3 regions of the Halomonas sp. BMC6 genome follow, and region 2 is predicted to be linked to each of the others. Evidence: predicted binding sites of a transcription regulator. Region 2 holds the regulator's gene; each other region holds the start of a gene.
What was found. The regulator LexA, encoded in region 2, represses DNA repair genes until DNA is damaged. The targets are predictions, from matches to a motif close to TACTGTNTANNTANACAGTA.
Positions count from the first base shown of each region.

Region 1 (4,170 bases), 1.3 Mb from region 2:
GGCCGCGCTCGTCCAGCAGCGCCATGTGGGTGAGCGTGGTGTCTCGCTTGGCGCGCTTTTCGATGTGCAGATGCTGGTGCGCTTGAGCGGCCACTTGAGGCAGGTGGGTCACGGTCATCACCTGACCGTTTTCCCCCAGCTTCCGCAGCAGTTGGCCGACGATTTCCGCCGTTGCCCCAGAAATACCCACGTCCACTTCATCGAAGACGAGGCTCGGAATCGTCGAATGCGACGCCGCCACCACTTGAATGGCCAAGCTGATGCGCGACAGCTCGCCCCCGGAAGCGACTTTGGTGAGCGGCCGGGCGGGTTGGCCCGGATTAGCGCTGATCAGGAATTGCACGTGGTCCAAGCCCTCGGGGGAAGGCGTTTCGCGCGGGGTGACGTCCACTTCGAAGCGTGCTTTGCCCATGGCCAAGAAGGCCAACTGCTGCTGTACCTCTTTGCCCAGACGCACGGCGGCCTTCTGACGTGCTTCGGTGAGCTGCTTGGCCTCGCTGCGGTAACGCTCGCGGTACTCGGCCACTTGGCTGCTGAGGGCTTCTAGATCGTCATCGCTGGCTTCGAGCTGCGCCACTTCCTGTTTGAGTTGGGCATGCAGCGCACAAATCTCTTCGGGAGCGACGTGGTGCTTACGGGCAATGCGGTGTACGTCGCCCATCCGCTCCTCTACCCACGCCAGCCGCTCTGGGTCCAGTTCGGTAGTACTGGCCAGTCGGTGCAGCTCACTGGCGGCTTCTTCGACTTGAATGCGTGCATCGCTCAACATGGTAAGCGTGTTGGCAAGCGTGCCCTTATCGCTGCCGGGCAGCGCGCTCAGGTGGGCGTAGGCTTGGTTGAGAAGCGACAGGGCGCCCCCTTCATCGCTTTCGCAGCAGTCGGCGGCAAACTGGGTTTCACGCAGGGTCTCTTCGGCGTGGGCCAGGGTGTGCTGTTCCTCTTCCAAGGTTTGCAGCTCGCCTTCGGCAAGGCCTAGCTGATCCAGCTCCTCGACTTGATAGCGCAGCAGTTGGCGTTTGGCCTCGACTTCGCTGCCCTCTTCACTGAGTTTTTTCAGCCGACGGCGAGCGCTGCGCCACTCGCGGAACGTCTCGGCGAGCTGCTGGCTGCGTTCGCGAAGTCCGGCGTAATCATCCAGTAGCGCCAAGTGCGTCTCTTCCCGCATCAAGGCTTGGTGGGCATGCTGGCCATGAATCTGAATCAACTGTTCGCCAAGGGATTTCAAATCGGCAATGGTCGCCGGGTGGCCGTTGATCCACGCCTTGGAGCGGCCGTTGGCAGTGACCACGCGGCGCAGCAGGCACTCGTCGGCGGGCAGTTCGCGGGCCACCAGCCATTCGGTAGCGGCGGGCAGATGCTGAATATCGAAACGGGCGGAGAGATCGGTTCGCTCGCAGCCGTGGCGCACGCTACCCGCATCGGCGCGCTCGCCCAGGCAGAGCCCCAGGGCACCCAACAGAATGGATTTACCCGCCCCAGTTTCGCCCGTAATGGCGGTCATGCCCCGGGTCAGGTCGAGTTCGAGACGATCAACGATCGCGTAGTCTTGGATCGCTAGCTGCGTAAGCATAAGGCCTCCTGAGGCGGTGCGGCACAGAAGCTGGATACTTATCCAATAATTGTTGTTTTATACAGTAGTCGATAACTCACTTCAATGCCCCTCTTGAGATGGCTTTTATGGCCCCCATATAGGCTGCATACGTGGTTAACACCCGCTACTTAACTCAGGTGGCCGCCACCGGCACCGTTACTTATTTCAGGAGCAAGGCATGGCAAAAGAACCGCAAACCCCGTTGGAAGATGAGCTGGCACGCCAAGAGCAGGAAGCAGAGGTCACCGACCAATCTGCCGAGGAGCGGTTGGTGGAAGGCGAACTGGAAGGGCTGATCGATGACGATGCGCCGCTGGAAGGCAGCGCCGGCAGCCCCGAAGCCGACGTGTTGGCCGCCCAGGTAGAAGAGCTGGAGCAGAGCCTAGCGGAAGCCAAAGACCAAGCGCTGCGCGCCGCTGCCGAAGCTCAAAACGTTCGCCGCCGGGCGGAGCAAGAAGCCGAAAAAGCGCGCAAGTTTGCCCTGGAGAAGTTCGTCAAAGAGCTGCTGCCCGTGGTGGATAGCCTTGAGAAAGCCTTGGAAAGCATGCAGGATGACGCGTCCGACGTGCATCGTGAAGGTGTCTCCATGACCCTCAAGATGCAGCTAGACGTGCTGAGCAAGTTTGGCGTCGAAAGCATCGAGCCCCAGGGCGAGCCCTTCGACCCACAGGTGCATGAAGCCATGGCGATGGTGCCGAACCCAGAGCTCGACCCCAACACTGTGATGGATGTGATGCAGAAGGGCTATCTGCTGAACGGCCGCCTCGTGCGCCCTGCCATGGTCGTGGTCAGCCAAAAAGCGAATTAAGCCGCGTTGACGCATTGCAGTAAAAAAAGCCCTTGAAATGCTGCAAGCGGCCCCCAAATAAAGGGCAACCCGCGGGAAAACCCGCAGACGCCAAGTAAGTAACAGCGGCGTAAAACATCAGTTTTGTTTCAACCGAATTCGAGGTTTTTGCTATGGGACGCATTATTGGTATCGACCTGGGCACCACTAACTCTTGTGTGGCCGTGCTCGATGGTGACAGCGCTAAAGTCATTGAAAACGCCGAAGGCGGTCGTACCACGCCTTCCATCATTGCCTACACCGACGACGGCGAAACCCTGGTAGGCCAGGCCGCCAAGCGCCAGGCCGTGACCAACCCGGAAAACACCCTTTACGCCATCAAGCGTCTGATCGGCCGCCGCTTCAAAGACGACGTCGTTCAAAAAGACATCAAGATGGTGCCCTACAAAATCGCTGAAGCCGATAACGGCGATGCATGGGTAGAAGTGAAAGGCAAAAAAATGGCACCGCCGCAGGTAAGCGCGGAAGTGCTGAAGAAAATGAAGAAGACCGCCGAAGACTATCTCGGCGAAGCGGTCACCGAAGCGGTCATCACCGTACCGGCCTACTTCAACGACAGCCAGCGTCAGGCTACTAAAGATGCGGGCCGCATTGCCGGTCTGGACGTCAAGCGCATCATCAACGAGCCGACCGCCGCAGCGCTTGCCTACGGCATGGACAAATCCCGTGGTGATAAAACCATCGCGGTGTACGATCTGGGTGGCGGTACCTTCGATATCTCCATCATCGAAGTGGCCGACGTTGATGGCGAAACGCAGTTCGAAGTGTTGGCGACCAACGGCGACACCTTCCTGGGTGGTGAAGATTTCGATTTGGCGCTGATCAACTATCTGGTCGACCAGTTCAAGTCGGACAGCGGTATCGATCTGTCTGGCGACAATCTGGCCATGCAGCGTCTGAAAGAAGCCGCCGAGAAAGCCAAGATCGAGCTTTCCAGTGCGCAGCAGACCGACGTGAACCTGCCGTACATCACCGCCGACAACACTGGCCCGAAACACCTCAACGTGAAGGTGACCCGTGCCAAACTGGAGTCGCTGGTCGAAGACCTGGTTCAGCGTTCGCTCGAGCCGTGCAAAATGGCGCTGAAAGATGCAGGCCTGTCCGCGTCTGAAATCGACGAAGTGATTCTGGTCGGCGGTCAGACCCGTATGCCGATGGTTCAGAAGAAAGCGGCAGACTTCTTCGGTAAAGAAGCGCGTAAAGACGTGAACCCGGACGAAGCAGTGGCCGTGGGTGCTGCGATTCAGGGCGGTGTTCTGGGTGGCGACGTTAAAGACGTACTGCTGCTTGACGTGACCCCGCTGACCCTGGGTATCGAAACCCTGGGTGGCGTGATGACGCCGCTGATCGACAAGAACACCACCATCCCGACCAAGAAGACCCAAACCTTCTCGACCGCGGATGACAACCAGACCGCCGTGACCATTCACGTCGTCCAGGGTGAGCGTAAGCAAGTGTCGCAGAACAAGTCGCTGGGTCGCTTCGACCTCGCCGACATTCCGCCGGCACCGCGTGGTGTACCGCAGATCGAAGTGGCGTTCGACCTCGATGCCAACGGTATCCTGAACGTATCTGCCAAAGACAAGGCGACCGGCAAAGAGCAGTCCATCGTCATCAAAGCGTCCAGCGGCCTCTCCGATGAAGAGATCGAGCAAATGGTACGCGACGCTGAAGCCCACGCGGACGAAGATAAAAAGTTCGAAGCGCTGGTGCAGCTGCGTAACCAAGCGGA
Region 1 covers NZ_CAXNSH010000001.1:1,089,914-1,094,083, forward strand. Annotated here, with positions in the region: gene recN (DNA repair protein RecN) at 1-1,570, opposite strand, end outside; gene grpE (nucleotide exchange factor GrpE) at 1,770-2,399, shown strand; gene dnaK (molecular chaperone DnaK) at 2,552-4,170, shown strand, end outside.
Region 1: recN (DNA repair protein RecN) is a predicted target of LexA. The motif match lies at 1,618-1,637, and genes of this name have one in related genera.

Region 2 (4,170 bases):
CCCACGGCGGCCATGCCGGCATCATGCAAGCCCTCGACAAATGCATGACCAAGTTTGGCCACGTGAAGCGGGTCACTGCTGAAGCTGCGCTCACCAATCACGCTTGACACGCCACTTTCCACGTCCAATACGGGAGCGAAGCTAATATCCAGACCGCAGGCGGCCATTTCCATGCCTAACAGCCAGCCGGTATCTTTGGCGAGGTTCAAACCTGCTACTGGGTCGCTGGCGAACAGCTCCCCAAGACGCGCCATGGCGGGCAACCGGGTAACGCCCTGCTTGATTCGCTGGACACGTCCCCCCTCTTGATCGATCCCCAGTAGCAAATCGCCTCTCACACGCCGAATGCTCTCGCACAGCTTGCGAACTTGATAAGCGTCTTCGACGTTACGGGCAAACAGAATCACACCGCCCACGGCGGGATCTTTTAGCAGGCGCTTTTCCGCGTTGGATAACTGTGGCCCTTCTAGGTCAAGCATGACCGGGCCGATGGGTTGCGTCATGGTGGTGAGTCCAACAAAAAAGGGCGCCATTCTAGACTAACCGCTTAGCGTGTCAAAATTCTGGCAGGACGCCGCATCAATGGGCTTAATGAAGCCAAACCGGCGTACCGGGCTGGGCATGGTCGAATAAGAAGTGTAAATCGTCATTGCGCAGGCGTATGCAACCGTGAGAAGCGGCCTCGCCCATGGGCTGGTCCTCGGGGGTACCGTGCAGATAAATATAGCGCCGCTGGGAATCCACGCTCCCTCCGCGGTTCACACCCCGCTCCAACCCGCACAGCCATAGAATGCGCGTCAAAATCCAGTCGCGCGAGGGGTGCGCGGTCGCAAGCTCTGGCGAAAAGACTTCGCCTGTCCAGCGGCGACCACGAAACACGGCGTTATCCGGACAACCGCGGCCAATCGACGCTCGCACATAGTGCCAGCCAAGCGGTGTTTGACCGCTACCCTCTTCCTGCCCCACGCCTGCCAGCCCCGTCGAAATCGCACACTCATGCTGAATGTCGTTCCCTTGCCACCAGCACAGCCTCTGGCGCTGGGTATCGATCTCTATCCAACCCCCGCGTGTTGGCGGCAGCTCAGCTAGCTTGGGCGTTACCATGGTGACCCTCTTCAACCACAGCGGGTAACGGTGCATTCATGGCTGCCACTACGACAGGACGCAGCCGTCGCACCAAATCACGCACCGTGACCTGCTCTTGATAATCCTTGGCAGCAATATCGCGCAGTGCATCCAGCCCTGACAGCGTGAATATTACCGTTCCTAACATAAAGTGTAGCCGCCAGAAGCGCTCGGCGTCCGGCAGATCCGGCGTCGCTTTGCGCACTAGCTCCGTAAAACGGGTGAACACATCACCATACTGCTGCTGGATGTAACGCCTCAAATGTCCCTGCGCTTGGCTGTAGGCCAACCCTAGCAGTCGCATGAACACTTTTAAGCTATTGCGCTCGGCTGGAACGGCGAGCACCGTAGTCGCCATGGTTTCCAGCAACACTTCTAGGGGAATCGGCTGGCCCTGGTAGTGCGCCTCTAGTTCATCCAGTGCGGTATGAAAGCGCGCCGAGAACGGATCAAGATAGCGGGCGAACACCGCTTGAATCAGCGCCTTTTTGGACCCAAAGTGGTAATTCACGGCGGCCAAATTGACCCGCGCCTTGCTAGTGATATTGCGCAGCGACGTCTCGGCAAAGCCTCGCTCTGCAAATAGCACCTCTGCCGTATCCAAAATACGCGTTACCGTATCCGACCGGGCCATAACGCCCTCCAAAAAACAGGTGTTTTAAACAACGCTGAATACTATGCCATTCGCTTTGCTGGCTCAATCTCTTATCCAATTCGTGCCTAGTCATTGACGGGTTTCATGTTTGTCTAGCTTTCGTGGTCCTCGCCATGTACTGGACAGAGCAACATACTGTATACTTAACCACATACTGATTAAGCCGACATGTAGCTACTGTCTTTTCACTGTTTTGGAGTTTGGTATGTCGCGTCCACTCACAGCACGTCAGCAGCACGTATTTGATTTCATCGTTAAGACCATGGGTGAGCTGGGTTATCCGCCAACGCGCGCCGAAATCGCCAAAGCGCTTGGCTTCCGCTCTCCCAATGCAGCGGAAGAGCACCTGCGCGCGTTAGAGCGCAAGGGGGCCATTCGCATTATTCGTAATACGTCCCGTGGGATCCGCCTGCCTAATCAAGAGCCGCTGGAACCTGCCGATACGCCAGCCCCTGCCACAGCATCGGTCGCCGCTGACCCTCTCCCCAACGGATTGCCCGTGATTGGTGAAGTGGCCGCTGGCAGCCCGATTCTGGCCGCCGAGCACATTGACCGTTACTGCCCGTTGCCTGCCGAGTACTTCACGCCCAAGGCCGATTATTTATTGCGGGTACGCGGCCTCTCCATGAAAGATGTCGGCATTTTGGAAGGCGACTTACTGGCCGTTCACCGTACCGACCGCGTGCGGGATGGTCAGATCGTGGTAGCACGACTAGAAGACGAAGTCACGGTCAAGCGTTTTAAACGCCAGGGGCATCAAGTGACGTTGATTGCCGAGAACGCCGACTTTGCCCCCATCGAGATCGATCTGCGCACGCAGCAACTGGATATCGAAGGCGTCGGCGTTGGGGTAATTCGTGGAGGCAACGGTCAGGCACTGGGCTGATCCTCACCGACGCTCTGCATACACTCGCCTGCGTTACTGGGAGTCGATATAACGGTGGTCATTGAACGTGGCCACCCAGTTCGGATGGTAGACCAGCAGGATGCTGAGCAGCATCCCCGTAATGAAGGCCTCGGAAGGCATCAGCAGCGGTAAAAAGCGGGCATACTCTTGAGCCAGATACACGGCTTCAGGGTCAGTGCCCGCCATGAGGATGAGCGCCACCGCCGACAGTCCACCCCCCAATGTCGACAGCGCCGCACCAAAAAAGCCGCAGGCAAACAGAAAGACCATCAAATTATCCGGCAGCCGGCGATCAACCAGCCGCCACACTACGCCTGTCACCATGGCAGGTACGATGCCGGTGACCAGCACGTTTGCCCCCAGCAGGGCCCAGTCGTTTCGTCCAATCGCCACCATGGCAACGTTGATCATCAGGTTGCTGATAAGCGCTAACGGCATTTTGAATACCAGCGTCATCAGCACCGTAAAGACCAAATGCAGCGTCAGCCAATCCACCGCTTGCGCGCGTAGCTGCCAAAACAGCATGACGATCAGGGTTGCGGCCAGCCAGCGGTGCTGAAGCGCCGGATCATCCAGAAGAGGTTGCCAGGGGCGCAGCCAAACGCACCAGCCCATCACACCCAGTGACAACAACCCACTCATCACGAGCGCCCACGGTGCCAATACGCTTTGTGCAAAGGACATAGCGCCCCCAGAATCGATTAACTAAAGACGACCGTCTTATTGCCGTGGATGAGTACGCGATCTTCCAAGTGCCAACGCAAGCCGCGAGCCAGCACCGCTTTCTCCACGTCGCGACCAAACCGAACGAGGTCGGTAGGCGTATGACAGTGGCTGACCCGATGAATGTCTTGCTCGATGATCGGCCCGGCGTCCAGCTCTTCGGTCACGTAGTGGCATGTCGCACCGATCAGCTTCACGCCCCGCTCATAGGCTTGATGGTAGGGCTTGGCACCGGCAAACGACGGCAGGAAGCTGTGGTGGATGTTGATGACTCGACCTGCATAGCGCTCGCACAGCGAGGGCGGCAGTATTTGCATATAGCGGGCCAGCACGACACAGTCTGCACGGGCCGCGTCGATCCGCTCTTGCACCTGATCGAACGCCAGCTGTTTGTTGGCAGGATCGACCGGCACATGATGGTAGGGAATACCGTACCACTCGGTGAGCGAACGCATATCGTCATGGTTGGAAATCACGCCGACGATATCGCAATCCAACTCCCCTGCCTGCCAGCGGTAGAGCAAGTCGACCAAACAGTGAGACTCTCGGGATACCATCAACACCACGCGGCGGCGTTTCTCGGTATCGACCAGCGACCACTGCATATCGAACTCCGCAGCGACGGGTTCGAACGCGGTACGCAGCGCCTCTGCCGACATGCCGAGTGAGTCCGCCAGAATTTCATAACGCATGAAAAAGCGGCCAGTCTCTAAATCCGAGTGCTGGCTTGCCTCGGTAATGGAACCACCCTGCTGAGCAA
Region 2 covers NZ_CAXNSH010000001.1:2,411,212-2,415,381, reverse strand. Annotated here, with positions in the region: gene nagZ (beta-N-acetylhexosaminidase) at 1-503, opposite strand, end outside; gene AB6K10_RS11590 (L,D-transpeptidase) at 589-1,104, opposite strand; gene AB6K10_RS11585 (TetR/AcrR family transcriptional regulator) at 1,082-1,759, opposite strand; gene lexA (transcriptional repressor LexA) at 1,986-2,666, shown strand; gene AB6K10_RS11575 (energy-coupling factor ABC transporter permease) at 2,700-3,371, opposite strand; gene purU (formyltetrahydrofolate deformylase) at 3,389-4,170, opposite strand, start outside.

Region 3 (4,170 bases), 390 kb from region 2:
CGCACCGATGGCGCGCGCTTCAATGACCTGGTAGCCGTGGGTAATAAAGTCTTTACGGATCACCGGCAGGTCGCAGGCATCGCGAGCGGCAATGAGGTAATCCTCATGGCCCTGGAAGAAGTCGGCATCGGTGAGCACGGAAAGGCACGCTGCGCCGCCCTGGGCGTAGCTTTTGGCGATATCCGCTGGGTGAAACTCTTCACGCATCACGCCTTTAGAGGGCGAGGCTTTTTTCACCTCGGCGATGACTGCCGCGTCGCCTGCCGCAATACGCTGATTCAATGCAGCAATAAAGCCACGGGGCGCACTCTGCTTCTCCGCTAGCGATAGCAGATCCGCTTCAGATACGGCTTGCTGGCGCTCAGCGACTTCCTGGTCTTTACGGGCCAAAATGCGCGTTAAAATAGTCGGCGTTGCCTGGTCACTCATTGGAAGTTTTACCCTTTAAAGACGCTAGTGAAGTGCGAAAGCTCTCTGAGCTTCTCAAGCGGTAGTTTGGAGGCCTGGGCATCCTGGGCCACCATCACGCCCTCTTTCAAGCTATCGGCCACGCCCGCGCAGTAAAGCGCCGCCCCGGCGTTGAGTGCCACCATATCTGCCGCAGCCCCCTCGCCGCTAAGTGCGGCTTTCACCAAACGCAGGCTATCTTCCGCGCTGGACGCTTTGAGGGTGGCTAGGCTTTGGCGCTCGATACCCAGGGATTCCGGCGTAATGGTGTACTGGGTAATCTCGCCCTCTTTTAGCTCTGCCACCAGAGTGGGTGCTGCCAGGGAGATTTCATCCAGGCCATCTTCAGAATGCACCACCATGACATGGCGGCTACCCAGCTTGCGCAATACTTCGGCCATCAGCGGCACCAGCTCCGCTGAATACACGCCCAGCACTTGATTGGGCGCACTGGCGGGGTTGGTGAGCGGGCCAAGAATATTGAACAGCGTACGCACGCCCATTTCCCGCCGTGGCCCAATGGCATAGCGCATGGCTGGGTGGTGGTTAGGTGCGAACATAAAGCCCACGCCTACCTGTTCAATGCAGCGCGCCACTTGTTCAGGCTTGAGATCGAGATAGATGCCGGCAATATCGAATAAATCGGCGCTGCCAGAAGAAGAGGAGACGCTGCGATTGCCATGTTTAGCAACATGGGCACCGCCAGCGGCGGCCACAAAACTAGACGCCGTGGACACATTAAACAGGTTCGCGCCATCGCCGCCGGTGCCGACGATATCCACCACGTTCTCGGTGTGTAGCTCGACGCGTTTCATTAAATCGCGCATCACCTGGGCGGCGGCGCTGATCTCTTCAGCGCTTTCGCCTTTCATGGCCAGCCCCACCAGCAGGCCGCCAATTTGCGCGTCGGAGGCTTCGCCGGTCATGATCTGGCGCATCAGTGCGTGCATCGCATTGAAAGAGAGGTCATCGCGGCGCATCACCGCGTTAATTGCGTCTCGCATTTGCATGAGCAGGAAAGCCCCTAAAGCGTATGAATTTGGCGATCAGCCGCGTTGTAAAAAATTGGCCAATAACGCATGGCCCTGGCGCGTGAGTATCGACTCAGGGTGAAACTGTACCCCTTCCACATCAAGGGTACGATGGCGAAAGCCCATGATCAGCCCGGGCGTTACGTCATCCTCGGCGGTCCAGGCGGTCACTTCTAGGCAGTCGGGCAGGCTCTCCTGCTCAACGACTAATGAGTGATACCGCGTCACTTCCAGCGGGTTTTCCAGCCCGCTGAACACGCCCTGCCCACGGTGTACCACGGCTGAGGTTTTACCGTGCATCACCTGGGGTGCCCGCACCACTTTGCCGCCGTACACCTGACCGATGGCTTGATGCCCCAGGCAAACGCCCAAAATAGGCAGTTTGCCCGCAAAATGCTCGATGGCCGCTAGAGAAATGCCCGCCTCGTTGGGCGTACACGGGCCGGGCGAAATCACCAGATGGGTAGGCGCCAGGGCGCACATCTGCTCCAGGGTAATCTCATCGTTGCGATAGGTCATCACCTCGGCATCCAGCTCACCCAGGTACTGGACGATGTTAAACGTGAAGCTGTCGTAGTTATCCAGCATCAACACTCTACAGCGCTTAACAGATTGAAATGGTTCAATATCGCTTGAATCTAGCTTCATCGTTACCCAGCTTGTTACCCAGGTTGGCTATCGGTTGAACGTTACCGCTGCAATGATGGGATTGTATCGTCTGAGAGTGGATGCCGCTATGCCAATAGAGTGCAGCGGATTTTGAATCCGCTGCCACACTTAAGCAGGGCCGCGCTTGCACAAGGCTTTGCTGAACAATCAACCGCTTAGCGGTTTACACTTGTTACACACAGCGCATTGGTCGCATGCAGTCTGCGACCAAAACGCGACCAACCCATAACCCAATCCGGTAGACGGCTCGCCCATGCGCTGGATATACTCGCCTAAATTACTGTATATATAACCAGCGAAAGAGAGGCGATGATGTCAGAGAAAACCTACGCTGCTTTGGTCAAGCGCGTTAAGCGGAAGATCAATAGCCCGGCCGCTCAGTCGGAAAACTGCACGGAGATCCAGCGCCAGCCGGACGACGCGGCAGACGATTGGGCGCGACTACTGGCGGATCTAGGCACGGTCGAGAACGTCACCATGGTACCGCTTGACGAGACCGCTGAGCATATCCGCATTCGCTGGAATCCTGCCGAGGCGATGTGATGGATTCGCGGTACCGGGCCACGCTCTGGAGAAAGGCGCTTGAGCGAAAGGGCTGGCGGAGAATATCTTCCATGCGTCTGCCCAGGTGCGTCATCGAGTTTCACGTGATCCAAGACGGCTACCTGTACAGCGGTCGCTGTGGCACGTTTAGCTTTGACGATAACGACATTAGACAGCCTGGCACCATGGCCTTTGTACTGAAGCGGAGAGATAGAGTTATTGAGGGCGTATGGCGGCGCGCTCGGGATCAGAGCGCCGAATGGGGAATGGTTCGCCGTCCTTGGCGATAGGCACAAAAAAACCGCTTAGCGCGGCCCGTGTGCAGTTGCGTTGTGCTGCCCTACCACTCGATAGCATCTACCGCTGCCACCGTCTCAGCCGCCCGCACTTGTTTAACCAACCGTTGCCGTCGCCCGGTGAGCTGCTGAAACTGCGTAAACCGCTCCGCATTACCCACCACAGCTTCAGACAGCTCGGCTAGCGTCTCGGTGCCGTCCTCACCGTTGCGGCCGATCAGAATGTTATCGAGCACTGGCGTTGCCGGGGCGTCGCCTTGCGGTGACGCGTGCCACTCAAGGTAGGCGCGGGCTTCGCGGTTTTGCTCTGTCCAGGACTGCTGCTCAACCTCGGGGTAGTCGCGCACCAACGGTTCGGCTTGCTCGCTGTACGCGGCGTTAATCTGTTTAGTCTTTGCCGCTTGTGCCTCGGCCAGTAACTCAGCCGGGGTTTTAGGCATCGTCACTTCGGCATCTTGTAACCAGCTCATGGGGTGGACTCCTGATCTTCTTCGGGCACTACGTCATATAGCGGTAGCTCAATCGGCCCGTAGTGGTTTTCCAGCGCGATGGGCGCGGGGAACCGTGTTTCGTGCGGGGCGTTGGGGCCGTGACCTAAGCGAATCGTGCATTCGTACTCGCTGCCATTGCGCTTCACGGTGCCGAGTTCGGGGTGTTGAGCCGTCGCGCCGTCGGGTAGTTCGGAAAGATCGTAGTCGGTGCCGTTGACGGTTAACACGGTGCTCGTGAGCGAGGCGGTGGTTTCGGGCTGGGCGCTAACAGGGTCAAGGTTAAGAATTAGTTTCAAAATGCGTACCCCTCTGCCACTAACGTTAAATTACGTACTTGCGAACCTGCTGGAACTGAATAACCAGACATCATATATAACTCTATAGTGGCGTTAGATGTTTTCCCACCTGTCACCCCTAAAGTGGATATTCTCTCTCGGGTTGCAGTATCATCAAAGTCTCCACTACTAAAACCCATCACAACGTCTACGTGTGCAGTAGAAACAAAAGCGCGGGGGAATGTCCATGTGCCGTTATATCGAGATTGGGTTTGGCTGAGTGTAAAGTCTGTTCTAATACATCTCATAAAACCATCTGCAAATAAGGTGTAGCTTCCATTGGCGTTACTTCCACGCTCAATAATCGCCCCAGTTGGTACGCCACCTTCCTGAGATACCGTCCCCAGAATATCCTTAT
Region 3 covers NZ_CAXNSH010000001.1:2,025,769-2,029,938, reverse strand. Annotated here, with positions in the region: gene trpC (indole-3-glycerol phosphate synthase TrpC) at 1-429, opposite strand, end outside; gene trpD (anthranilate phosphoribosyltransferase) at 438-1,457, opposite strand; gene AB6K10_RS09785 (aminodeoxychorismate/anthranilate synthase component II) at 1,494-2,066, opposite strand; gene AB6K10_RS09780 (DUF1654 domain-containing protein) at 2,457-2,690, shown strand; gene AB6K10_RS09775 (hypothetical protein) at 3,031-3,456, opposite strand; gene AB6K10_RS09770 (hypothetical protein) at 3,453-3,773, opposite strand; gene AB6K10_RS09765 (hypothetical protein) at 3,770-4,170, opposite strand, start outside.
Region 3: AB6K10_RS09780 (DUF1654 domain-containing protein) is a predicted target of LexA. The motif match lies at 2,426-2,445, and genes of this name have one in related genera.